Regions from separate parts of the Alteromonas sp. ABV2_168 genome, predicted to be linked through region 1. Evidence: predicted binding sites of a transcription regulator. Region 1 holds the regulator's gene; the other holds the start of a gene.
The links. The regulator MetJ, encoded in region 1, represses methionine synthesis genes. The targets are predictions, from matches to a motif close to TAGACGTCTAGACGTCTA.
Positions count from the first base shown of each region.

Region 2: a site for MetJ is predicted at 2,369-2,386, ahead of thrA (bifunctional aspartate kinase/homoserine dehydrogenase I). Genes of this name have one in related genera too.

Region 1 is NZ_JBSWYQ010000003.1:57,573-62,873, reverse strand. Features, by position in the region: gene priA (primosomal protein N') at 1-326, opposite strand, end outside; gene rpmE (50S ribosomal protein L31) at 503-715, shown strand; gene ACXAH4_RS05850 (hypothetical protein) at 808-948, opposite strand; gene ACXAH4_RS05845 (malic enzyme-like NAD(P)-binding protein) at 1,097-2,350, shown strand; gene ACXAH4_RS05840 (MFS transporter) at 2,448-3,656, shown strand; gene metJ (met regulon transcriptional regulator MetJ) at 3,705-4,028, opposite strand; gene metF (methylenetetrahydrofolate reductase) at 4,185-5,069, shown strand.
Region 2 is NZ_JBSWYQ010000009.1:169,330-174,630, forward strand. Features, by position in the region: gene thrA (bifunctional aspartate kinase/homoserine dehydrogenase I) at 1-2,183, opposite strand, end outside; gene ACXAH4_RS14525 (alpha-amylase family glycosyl hydrolase) at 2,751-4,484, shown strand; gene ACXAH4_RS14530 (TonB-dependent receptor plug domain-containing protein) at 4,553-5,301, opposite strand, start outside.

The DNA.
Region 1 (5,301 bases):
ACCGGATTCGCCGGTTCACCCTTGCGCAGCAGGACCGGTAATACGGTGTGAATAACCTCCCCCACCGGATGAAGATAATACTGGGATAACCAGTGACACAGTTTCAGCATCACACTGTCGAGCACCGGACTGTCATCAATAACATGGTGAACCGGTTTGATTTTTCCGCTGTTCTCCGGCGTTTCCGCCTCTCCCAGAACGACGCCGGTTAATGTGCGGGGGCCGAAAGGCACACTGACCCTGCAGCCTGCTTCCGGTAATGTGTCACAGGAGTAGGTAAAAGCTTGTCGTAACGGTACAGGAACCGCCACCTCAACAAAACGCATAATCTGCCTATATTTTCCGCACTTTTTTACTTATCGTTCTTGATCAAAACGGCGTCATACATTAATATGCGCCGCTCTTTACGGCAAGGCCAGTTGTGCCTTGTATTGAATATAGTTGCGTATGGTGTTCAGCTTCGGGCTGGATTGCGATACGGCCTTATATAATGAGGTAACCCATGAAACAAGGTATCCACCCTACTTACGAAGAAATTACTGCATCTTGCTCTTGCGGTAACGTTATCAAAGTACGTTCTACTGCAGGTAAAGAACTGAACCTGGACGTATGCTCAAACTGCCACCCGTTCTACACTGGTAAGCAGCGTAACGTTGATACTGGTGGTCGTGTTGACCGCTTCAAAAAGCGTTTTGGTGCTCTGGGCAAAAAATAAGTCCGGCATTGAATTGCGAAAAAAGCGCCTTTACGGCGCTTTTTTTGTGCCTTAAATCCGTTACTTAAAACACTTAACCCGTGCTCGTCCCGTTACGCTTTACTCACCCGCCCGCTCCACCGTCCAGCCATATAAAATAAATTATAAATTAAAGTTAACTTATAAATTTCATCAATAGTCGGCATTGATAATTCCGTTTTGTGAAGCCGCCCTCCGGCAACTAAAGTAAGCATAAGATAGCTCCTGATCAGATATGTACTGTGAAAGGCGTTGTGTTACATTTGTCGCAAGCTGCGCTTTATAACGAAAACAAGAGATTAGCGCAGGAACGACAAGTAGTAGTTGTGCAAAGACCAAACCCTGAGAAGGACACACAAAAGAATGTCAGATTTCAGACAACGCGCCCTGGATTACCACGAATACCCTACTCCGGGCAAAATAAAGGTAGAACTGTCGACTCCGGCTGACAGCGTAGATGATTTAGCACTGGCCTACAGCCCCGGCGTAGCCGAACCGGTACGTGAAATTGCCGAAGATCCTGATGCAGCATACCGATATACCGCCAAAGGTAATATGGTTGCAGTAATCAGTAATGGTACGGCCATTCTCGGATTAGGTAATTTAGGTCCGCTGGCATCAAAACCCGTGATGGAAGGTAAAGCGTTACTGTTTAAGCGTTTTGCCGGACTGGATGCTATCGATATTGAAGTTAAACACCGGACTACTGAAGAATTCATCAACACGGTTGCCAATATCGCTGATACGTTCGGCGGTATTAACCTTGAAGATATTAAAGCGCCGGAATGTTTCGAAATCGAGCAGGAGCTGATCAAACGCTGCAAGATTCCGGTATTCCATGACGATCAACACGGTACAGCCATCGTAACAGCGGCCGGTATGCTCAACGCGCTGGAAATTCAGGGCAAGAACATCGAAGACGCCAAAATTGTTTGTATGGGAGCCGGTGCTGCCGCCGTTGCATGTATGGAGCTGCTGATCAAGTGCGGCGCCCAGCGTGAGCGCATTTATATGCTCGATCGTAAAGGGGTGATTCATACCCGCCGTGACGATCTCACGGAACACAAAATGTTGTTCGCCAACAACACGGATAAACGTACCCTTGACGATGTAATGGATGGTGCGGATATTTTTGTCGGTGTTTCCGGCCCTGACGTATTGCCTCCAGAAACCTTAAAACTGATGGCACCAAACCCGGTGGTATTTGCCTGTTCAAACCCTGATCCGGAAATTAAACCGGAACTGGCCCATGAGGTTCGCAGTGATTTGATCATGGCAACGGGCCGTTCAGATTACCCCAACCAAGTGAACAATGTACTGTGCTTCCCGTTCATTTTCCGTGGTGCACTGGATGTTCGTGCTTCGACCATTAATGACGAAATGAAAGTCGCTGCGGTTGAAGCATTACGTTCAGTATCGAAAGAGCCTGTACCTGAAGAAGTATTGAAAGCCAGTAAATCAGCATCGCTGACATTTGGTAAAGATTACATTATTCCTAAACCTATGGATCCCCGTTTGCTTCACCGTATTGCCAGTGCCGTAGCACAGGCAGCGATTGACTCAGGCGTCGCCGGTGTTGAATCCTTACCGGCAAAATACACGGGTAACAAAGACTGATTGAAGCATACTGACTTCATTTGTTACGGGCCGGTTATACTACCGGCCCGTTTTCGTTTATCTTCCCGCTTCCCCTAATCTGACGGACAAAGATTTCATGTGGTCAAAAGCACTTATCGGGCTCATCATCGGACGAATAGCTACCACGCTTATCGGCTCAACCATGGCAGTCAGTATAGGCTGGCATTTATACGAAGCCACCGGCGAGGCCTTTGACCTGGCACTGGTAGGCATTTTTCAGATTGTGCCGGTGATCAGTTTATTCCTCGTGGCAGGTTGGGCTGCAGACAACTTTTCCCGCAAAAGCATTTTATTAATTTCTGCCGGATTGCAGTTACTGGTGGTGCTGGCCGTCGCTTTGCTGATGAATCAGCCGGAACTGAATAAATGGGCGCTGTTTTGCTCGTTATCGGTATTGGGCGCAGGGCGGGCTTTCTTCGCACCGGCCATTCAGTCTGTGTTGCCGAATATCGTCAGCACCGATCATCTGGGGCGTGCGGTGGCTGCCATAAGCTCTATCTGGAATATCGCCTTAACCGTGGGGCCTTTCCTCGCCGGCGTGTTACTGGCGGCGCTCGACCGTCAGCTCTACTGGGTGCTCATCATTTTCGGCCTGTTTACGCTGGGTGGCTTTTCTTTATTGCCCGCTCTGAACATTCATTCAGAGCGCAAACTGGCACTTAAAGATATATTCAGCGGTGTGGAATACCTGATGCACAACAACGTTGTCCGCGGAGCGCTGTTTACTGATCTTGTGGTCATACTATGTGGCAGTGTCATGGCCATATTACCTGTGTTTGTGAAAGACGTCTTACATGAAGGTCCGGAAACTCTGGGTTTATTGCGGGCCATGCCGGCTGTGGGTGCGACGCTTATCGGTCTGACAATGGTACGACGTAAGCGGGCTATTGAACGCAATGGCCCGCTGCTGTTCTGGTCACTGATCATCTTCAGCTTTTCCATTATCGGCTTTGCCTTTTCACAGAACCTTTATGTGGCTTGCTTCGCTTTACTGATTTATGGCGGTTCAGACATGATAAGTGTGGTGATCAGAAGCTCAGTAGTACAAATTATGACACCGGACGCATTACGTGGCCGGGTGAGTGCAGTGAACTCCCTGTTCATCGCGTCTTCCAACGAACTCGGAGACTTCAGAAGTGGTTCGGTGACGGCAGCAGTTGGTCCGGTAGCCTGCGCGGTTGCGGGCGGAGTAATGAGCCTGGGTATTGTGCTCCTGTTCCGCTCAACTTTCAGGCCTCTATTCGAATTACAAAAAATCGAACCGCCCTCAGCCAGGCAAGACTAAGCTTGCCCCTGATACAAAAAAGCCAGAGTGATTTGCTCTGGCTTTACTTTATTCTTCTTCGTTGTCGGCGGTGGGGTCGATCCCCATCTCTTCCATCATTTTCCTTGCAACGGCAGGAACACGGTTAGGGTTATCTTTGCGCAAATCGTCGTCGTCAGGCAGCGGCTGCCCGGTGAAAGCATGAAGGAATGCTTCGCACAGTAACTCTGAATTCGTCGCGTGACGCAGGTTATTAATTTGTCTGCGGGTTCGCTCGTCTGTGAGCACCTTAAGCACATTAATCGGAATAGAAACAGTGACTTTCTTTACTTGTTCACTCTTTTTTCCATGCTCTGCGTAAGGGTGTATATACTTACCATTCCATTCTGCCATGTGAAATCTCGGACTGCCTGTTATTTTACTTTATAAGCGGAAATTCTAAACAATGTAGCGAAAAGGTCAATTAAGCCGTGTAAACCTCTTGACGTCCAGACATATATTAATTAGTTTAGACGTCTAAACGTCCAAAGAATTGAGTGAGTCAACAAAATGGTTTCCTATGCACAAGGTATCGACGCCTTAAACCAGTCATTGTCCGAATTGCGTGACATTGATGTCTCTTTTGAATTTTTTCCGCCTAACTCGGAAAAGATGGAACAAACGCTGTGGAAATCTGTTGAACGCCTGGCGCCTCTTAAGCCTTCTTATATGTCTGTGACCTACGGTGCAAACAGTGGTGAGCGTGACCGCACCCATGATGTTGTTAAACGCATTCAACAACAAACCGGTGTACAGGCAGCCCCTCACCTGACCTGCGTGGACGCAAGCCGTGATGAACTCAAACAAATTGCTCAGGAGTACTGGGATTCGGGTATTCGCCGTATTGTTGCTCTGCGGGGCGATTTACCGAAGGGCGTAGATAAAACCGAAATGTATGCCTCTGATCTGGTGGCACTGCTGAAAGACGTGGCAGACTTTGATATCTCCGTCGCCGCCTATCCGGAAAAACACCCGGAAGCGCCGAATGCCCAGTTCGACTTGCTTAACCTGAAGCGTAAAGCGGAAGCCGGGGCTTCTGAAGCAATTACTCAGTTCTTCTTTGACACCAGTGTTTACCTGCGTTTCCGTGACCGTGCTGCTGCAGCCGGTATCGATTTGGATATCGTCCCCGGGATCCTGCCGGTTACGAATTATCAGACACTGATTAAGTTTGCCGGTTTCACCAATGTTCACGTACCCGGCTGGCTGCACAAAATGTACGAAGGGCTTGATGACGATGATCAGGCAACACGTAATCTGATTGGCGCAAACATCGCCATGGAGCAAGTAAAAGTGCTGGCGAAAGAAGGGGTAAAACACTTCCACTTCTACACCCTGAACCGCTGCGAACTCAGCTACGCCATCTGCCACATGCTGGGCGTTCGCGCTGAATAGGCGGATTTCTCCCGGCATCTTCGCTGGGCGCGAAGGCCAGAGAAAAAACACGCCGGAACTCCATCCATGGAGGCTCGGCTGCAGCATCCCTGCTGCAGACGGTTTTTTCTCTGGCCTCCTCCCCCTTATCGCTACGATGCCTGGCAATTTACGCAATTTCGCCACCACGCCAGACATTACAATCTGCTGAGAAACCAACAAAACATTCCCCCCATGACTGCGAATGGTTACA
Region 2 (5,301 bases), on a different contig from region 1:
GCATCCAGCTCAGGTAACTGCTGCATAAACTCATTAATTGATGCACCTTCTGCAAAACCTTCCGGTAACACAGATTCAATCTGAATATCAGACAATTCAAGCACCAGGCCGGCCTCACGTGCCATGATCAGGAGTTTACGGGCCACGTCCATGCCGCTTAAGTCGTCACGTGGATCCGGCTCGGTATAGCCATTTTCTTTTGCTGCACTGGTAGCCTGAGACAAGCTCATACCTTCTTCAAGCTTACCGAACACATAGGATAAGCTACCGGATAAAATGCCTTCGAACTGATGCAGCACGTCACCAGCAGCGAACAGTTTCTGCAGGTTATCGATAACCGGCAAGCCCGCACCTACGGTAGTTTCATATAAATACTGGCGATTTGTATTCTGCGCGGTTCTGCGCAGCTGGCGGTAATACGCCATGGTGTCGGTGTTGGCTTTTTTGTTAGGCGTCACTACGTGGAAGCCCTGCTCCATCATATCCACGTACTGTGAAGCGACTGCTTCGTGACTGGTACAATCAACAATCACCGGATTTACCAGACTGTTGCTGTTAACAAACTGGTGCAAACGCTCAACACTTAACGACTCCTCAGAAGCTGCCAGTGCAGACTGCCAGTCGCCTGACACATCAATGCCCTGCGCGTTAAGCAGCAGTTTGCGGCTGTTGGCAATACCGTATACACGTAACTGAATATTGCGCTTCAACAGTGCAGGTTGCTGACGGGAAATCTGACCCAGTAACTCTTTACCTACGTTACCGCAGCCAACCAGGAATACGTCAATGGTGTGGCGATCGGAGAAGAAATTCTGGTGAATAACCCGTACCGCCTTCTTCGCCTTTTTCGCTTCGATAACCGTAGAGATGGAACGCTCTGAAGATCCCTGAGCAATGGCTACGTTATTCACACGGGCTTGCGCCAGCGCAGCAAAGAAACGGGCTGCCAGGCCTTTCGTATGACGCATTCCATCGCCGACCAGGGTAACAATGGCTAAATCGTGACGCACTTCAATCTGATCAAGCAACTGGTTTTGCAGTTCCAGAGCAAAAGCATCTTCCAGCAGTTGCTGTGCACGGGCCGCATCTTTTTCCTGTATACAGAAGCTGATGCTGTACTCCGAGCTGGACTGGGTGATCAGGCTGATGGAAATATTGGCGTTACTCATCACCTCAAACACACGGCTTGCCATGCCTACCATGCCTTTGAGACCTGGTCCTGCAACATTAAACATCGTGATGTTATCGAGCTGCGAAATACCTTTCACTGACGTCCATTTCTCGCTGGCTTCGTTACTGATTAGCGTGCCGGGCGCAGAAGGATTCAGGGTGTTTTTGATCAGACAGGGAATGTGGTGCTGAGCGATAGGACCAATGGTTTTCGGGTGCAGTACTTTGGCACCGAAGTAAGACAGCTCCATGGCTTCCTGATAAGTCAGCTTATCAAGTAATACAGCCCCTTCAACCTGATTCGGGTCAGCGTTATAAACACCGTCTACATCCGTCCAGATTTCACAACAGTCTGCATCGATACAGGCCGAAAGGATGGCAGCAGAGTAATCAGAACCGTTACGGCCAAGCGTGACTTTCTCACCCTCTTCATTAACAGCAACAAAGCCGGGCATAACCAGTAATACTGAACCGTCGTTCTTTACGTCACTAAAACGGGCTTTACTCATTGCCACATCAGCAATGCTGTCGAGATATTCGCCGTGTGCCAGCACGTATTCGACCGGGTCGATGATACTGTTAACCACACCTTTACTTTGCAAAATCGCACTGAACAGCGTCACACTGATGTATTCGCCGATACTTAAGATGCCGGCAGCCACAGAATCCGGAGCACAACCAAGCAACTTAATGCCTTCCAGTTGTTGCTTAAGCGCAGACAAGCGCTCTGAGATAAATGAAGAAACGTGGTCGTGGGCGAAGTTATCTAAGGTGGTGTTTAATTCGTCAGCAATACCCTGAACAGTTTGCTCTAACTTTTCGAACAGAGGCTGGAAGTCATCCCCTGCGGCAGCCTGTTCACAAAGAGAAGAAAGCGCGTTGGTCACGCCCTTTGGCGCAGAAAGCACTACTGCTGCGCCATCGGTTTGGTGGGTGGTCATACAAATCTCAGTCACACGCAGGTATCGGGGTGCGTCGGCCAGAGAAGATCCACCAAACTTTAAGACTTTCATGTAATGCTCCTTTCGGTTTTATTTTGCTACATCAACGCTCAATTGCGTAAAAAAAAACCCGCTCCTGGTGAGGGCGGGCTTTCGATGTCTGGTTGCAATGTTGCGCACTAGCCAGCGACCGCCCTCGAAGAGGTGGTAATAATCATCGTGCCGGTGGTGCTAATCATTGTTTTCATACGGACAATTTGCCGTATAGACGTCTATCTGTCAACCGCGATTTTGCTTTTTCTGTGTAAAACACCGTCAGAACAGACAATTTACTCCTAAAGAGAGCCTTTTTCTGCCTTTTCATATTGCGATTCATCATATTTTGACAGGAAAAACGGGAATTTTATTGCGTACATTTTGCCGGAGCATTCCGTAATTTTTTCTTCCGGAGCTCAATGAACACCCCGCTCAGGCCAGGGCAATGAAATTCTGCCCGGGAATAACTTTATATTTTTCATATCATTAGTGTATAAAAAGGGCCGTACTCTCCGGTGCAACGTCCGGCGCGTTGCGGCACTGTCTTTGCTATCTCAGCTTACATATCCCTATCAGATTTTATTTTTCCCGGAGAAAGTCCTTATGTCAGCGTTTAACGGAGTTTTAGGCGTCAGCCAGGCAGAGTCAGGTTATCAGTTTGCAGTGTGGGCGCCGAACGCCAAATCTGTATGTGTGACCGGAACATTTAATGAATGGGATGAGACTGCAAATCCTCTGGAATCCCGTGAAGGCGGAATCTGGGTTGGTTTTGCTGACAACGCGAAAAACGGTGATGAATACAAGTTTGCTATCACCACCTTGCAGGATGAGCTGTTACTGAAAAACGATCCCCGTGCCCGCAAGGTCACAAACAGTGTGGGAAACAGTGTTATTTACGATGATGAATATCAGTGGCAACACACAGAATTTGACTCCGCCCCCCTTCATGAGCGCGTCATTTATGAAATGCATATTGGTACGTTTAATAAGCCCGAAGATGGCCACGGCACATTTGCATCGGCCATAGAAAAGCTGCCTGAACTGAAAGCGCTGGGCGTGACGATGGTTGAACTCATGCCTGTGAATGAATTCGCCGGCGATATCAGCTGGGGCTACAACCCTGCCTATCCCTTTGCAGTAGAGGAGGCCTACGGTGGTCCTGACGGATTAAAAGCCTTTATCGATGCTGCTCACGGCATGGGGATCGGTGTGATCCTTGATGTGGTTTACAACCATTTAGGCCCGGGCGACCTGGATATCTGGCAGTTTGACGGCTGGCACGAGAACGATAAAGGCGGCATTTATTTCTACAATGATTTCCGCAGCGCCACGCCATGGGGAGATACACGACCTGACTATGGCCGTCAGGAGGTGCGGGACTATCTCACCGACAATGCACTGATGTGGCTGAACGAATTTAAAGCTGACGGATTGAGGATGGATATGGTGCCTTATATGCGCAGTGTGTCCGGTGCGGATACCGGCGATGACGATATCCCTGAAGCCTACGATCTGATTAAAACCATCAATCACCGTATTCAGACGTCCTGCCCGGGTAAAATGACCATTGCAGAAGATCTTCACAGTCATGAGTACATTACCGATCCTTTAGACAAGGGCGGTTGTGGCTATACGGCACAGTGGGCCGCAGGTTTCGTTCATCCTGTCCGCGATACACTGACAAAAACCGAAGACAGTTATGTCGATTTAAGCACGGTGGTTAACGCGATTACCAGAGTGGTCAGCGGAAACCCGTTTGCCAGTGTGGTCTATACCGAATCCCATGATGAAGTCGCTAACGGTCAGGCCAGACTGGTTGAGGAAGTAGCGCCGGGCGGTGTGGATGACAACTACTTTGCCCGTCAGAAAGGCATTTTAGCCGGTGTCCTTACCCTCACAACCGCGGGCATACCCATGCTGTTCCAGGGGCAGGATTTTAAAGAGTCCGGTTGGTTCGATGATACCAGTGATATCGACTGGGCACGCAAAACCCGCTTTGCTGAGTATGCAGAAGCATTTAAGCAACTGGTCGGTTTACGTACTAATAAAAACGGGAACAGTGCTGCATTGACCGGCGGTGCCACAGAAATTGTGCATAAGGACGATGACAACAAAGTGCTGATCTACAAACGAAGCAATGGCCTTGATGACAAACACGTTTATGTCATGATTAATTTTTCAGGCGCAAATGTGGAAGGGTACCGGTTAAATGGCATACCGCCGGATGCAGCCTGCCTGTTTGCCTGGCAGGACGGTATTACAACAAACGATGTGCAACTGAATGACAATCTTATCCATCTTACGGCTTACAGTGCGATGATTTTTTCCGGCAGCTGAGGCCGGAACGAAAAACGCGGTGCATTGTGCACCGCGTATATCACGTTGTTATTACCCGGTTCACATCATCAGAAACGGTAAGTGATTTTTCCGTAAACATAGCGGCCGGTAAAGCCGTAAGGCGAAAAGCCTGAATAAGGCATGATGTAAGTAAAGGTGGTCGGCGCTTCTACCGTGTAGCGGCTTGCCTCAGGATACACATCAAATACGTTGTTTGCGCCCACAGACACAGACAACCCTTCCGTTAACGCTACATTAATGTCCAGATCGGTTACCCACTCCGCCGGAATGATTTCATTCAGCTCAGCGGTGGAGGACGGATCTTCCACTTCACCGTAACGGGTTGTTCTTAACGTTGTGGTGTAGCGGTCAAACGACCAGGTGACGCCTAAATTAACTTTACTTTCAGGCGAAGCCGTTTCGAACCGGCGCAACTCAACATCAGAGAACAAGTTACTCTGGTCAAAACCGGCGCCCTGCAGCACATCCGGTGCATCGATAACGCGGGTGACTTCATTGTCGTTAAAGTTTATGCCGGCATTGAAGTTAAATGCGCCCCACTCTGCTGTGTCCAGCGTATACGTTGACACAATATCGACACCCTGCGTACGGGAGTCAATCGCATTTAAGAAGAAACGCGCGCTGGTCGCACCGGTGCCTTCAAGTAACGCCGCTATTGCGTCGCCGGACAGGTTGTTTGACAACACAATGCGGTCGTCAATATCGATGCGGTAGAAGTCTACTGTCAGGTTAAAGTCTGCAGACGGTGACCAGGTAAAGCCTGCGCTGTAGTTAACTGATTCTTCTGCATCCAGAC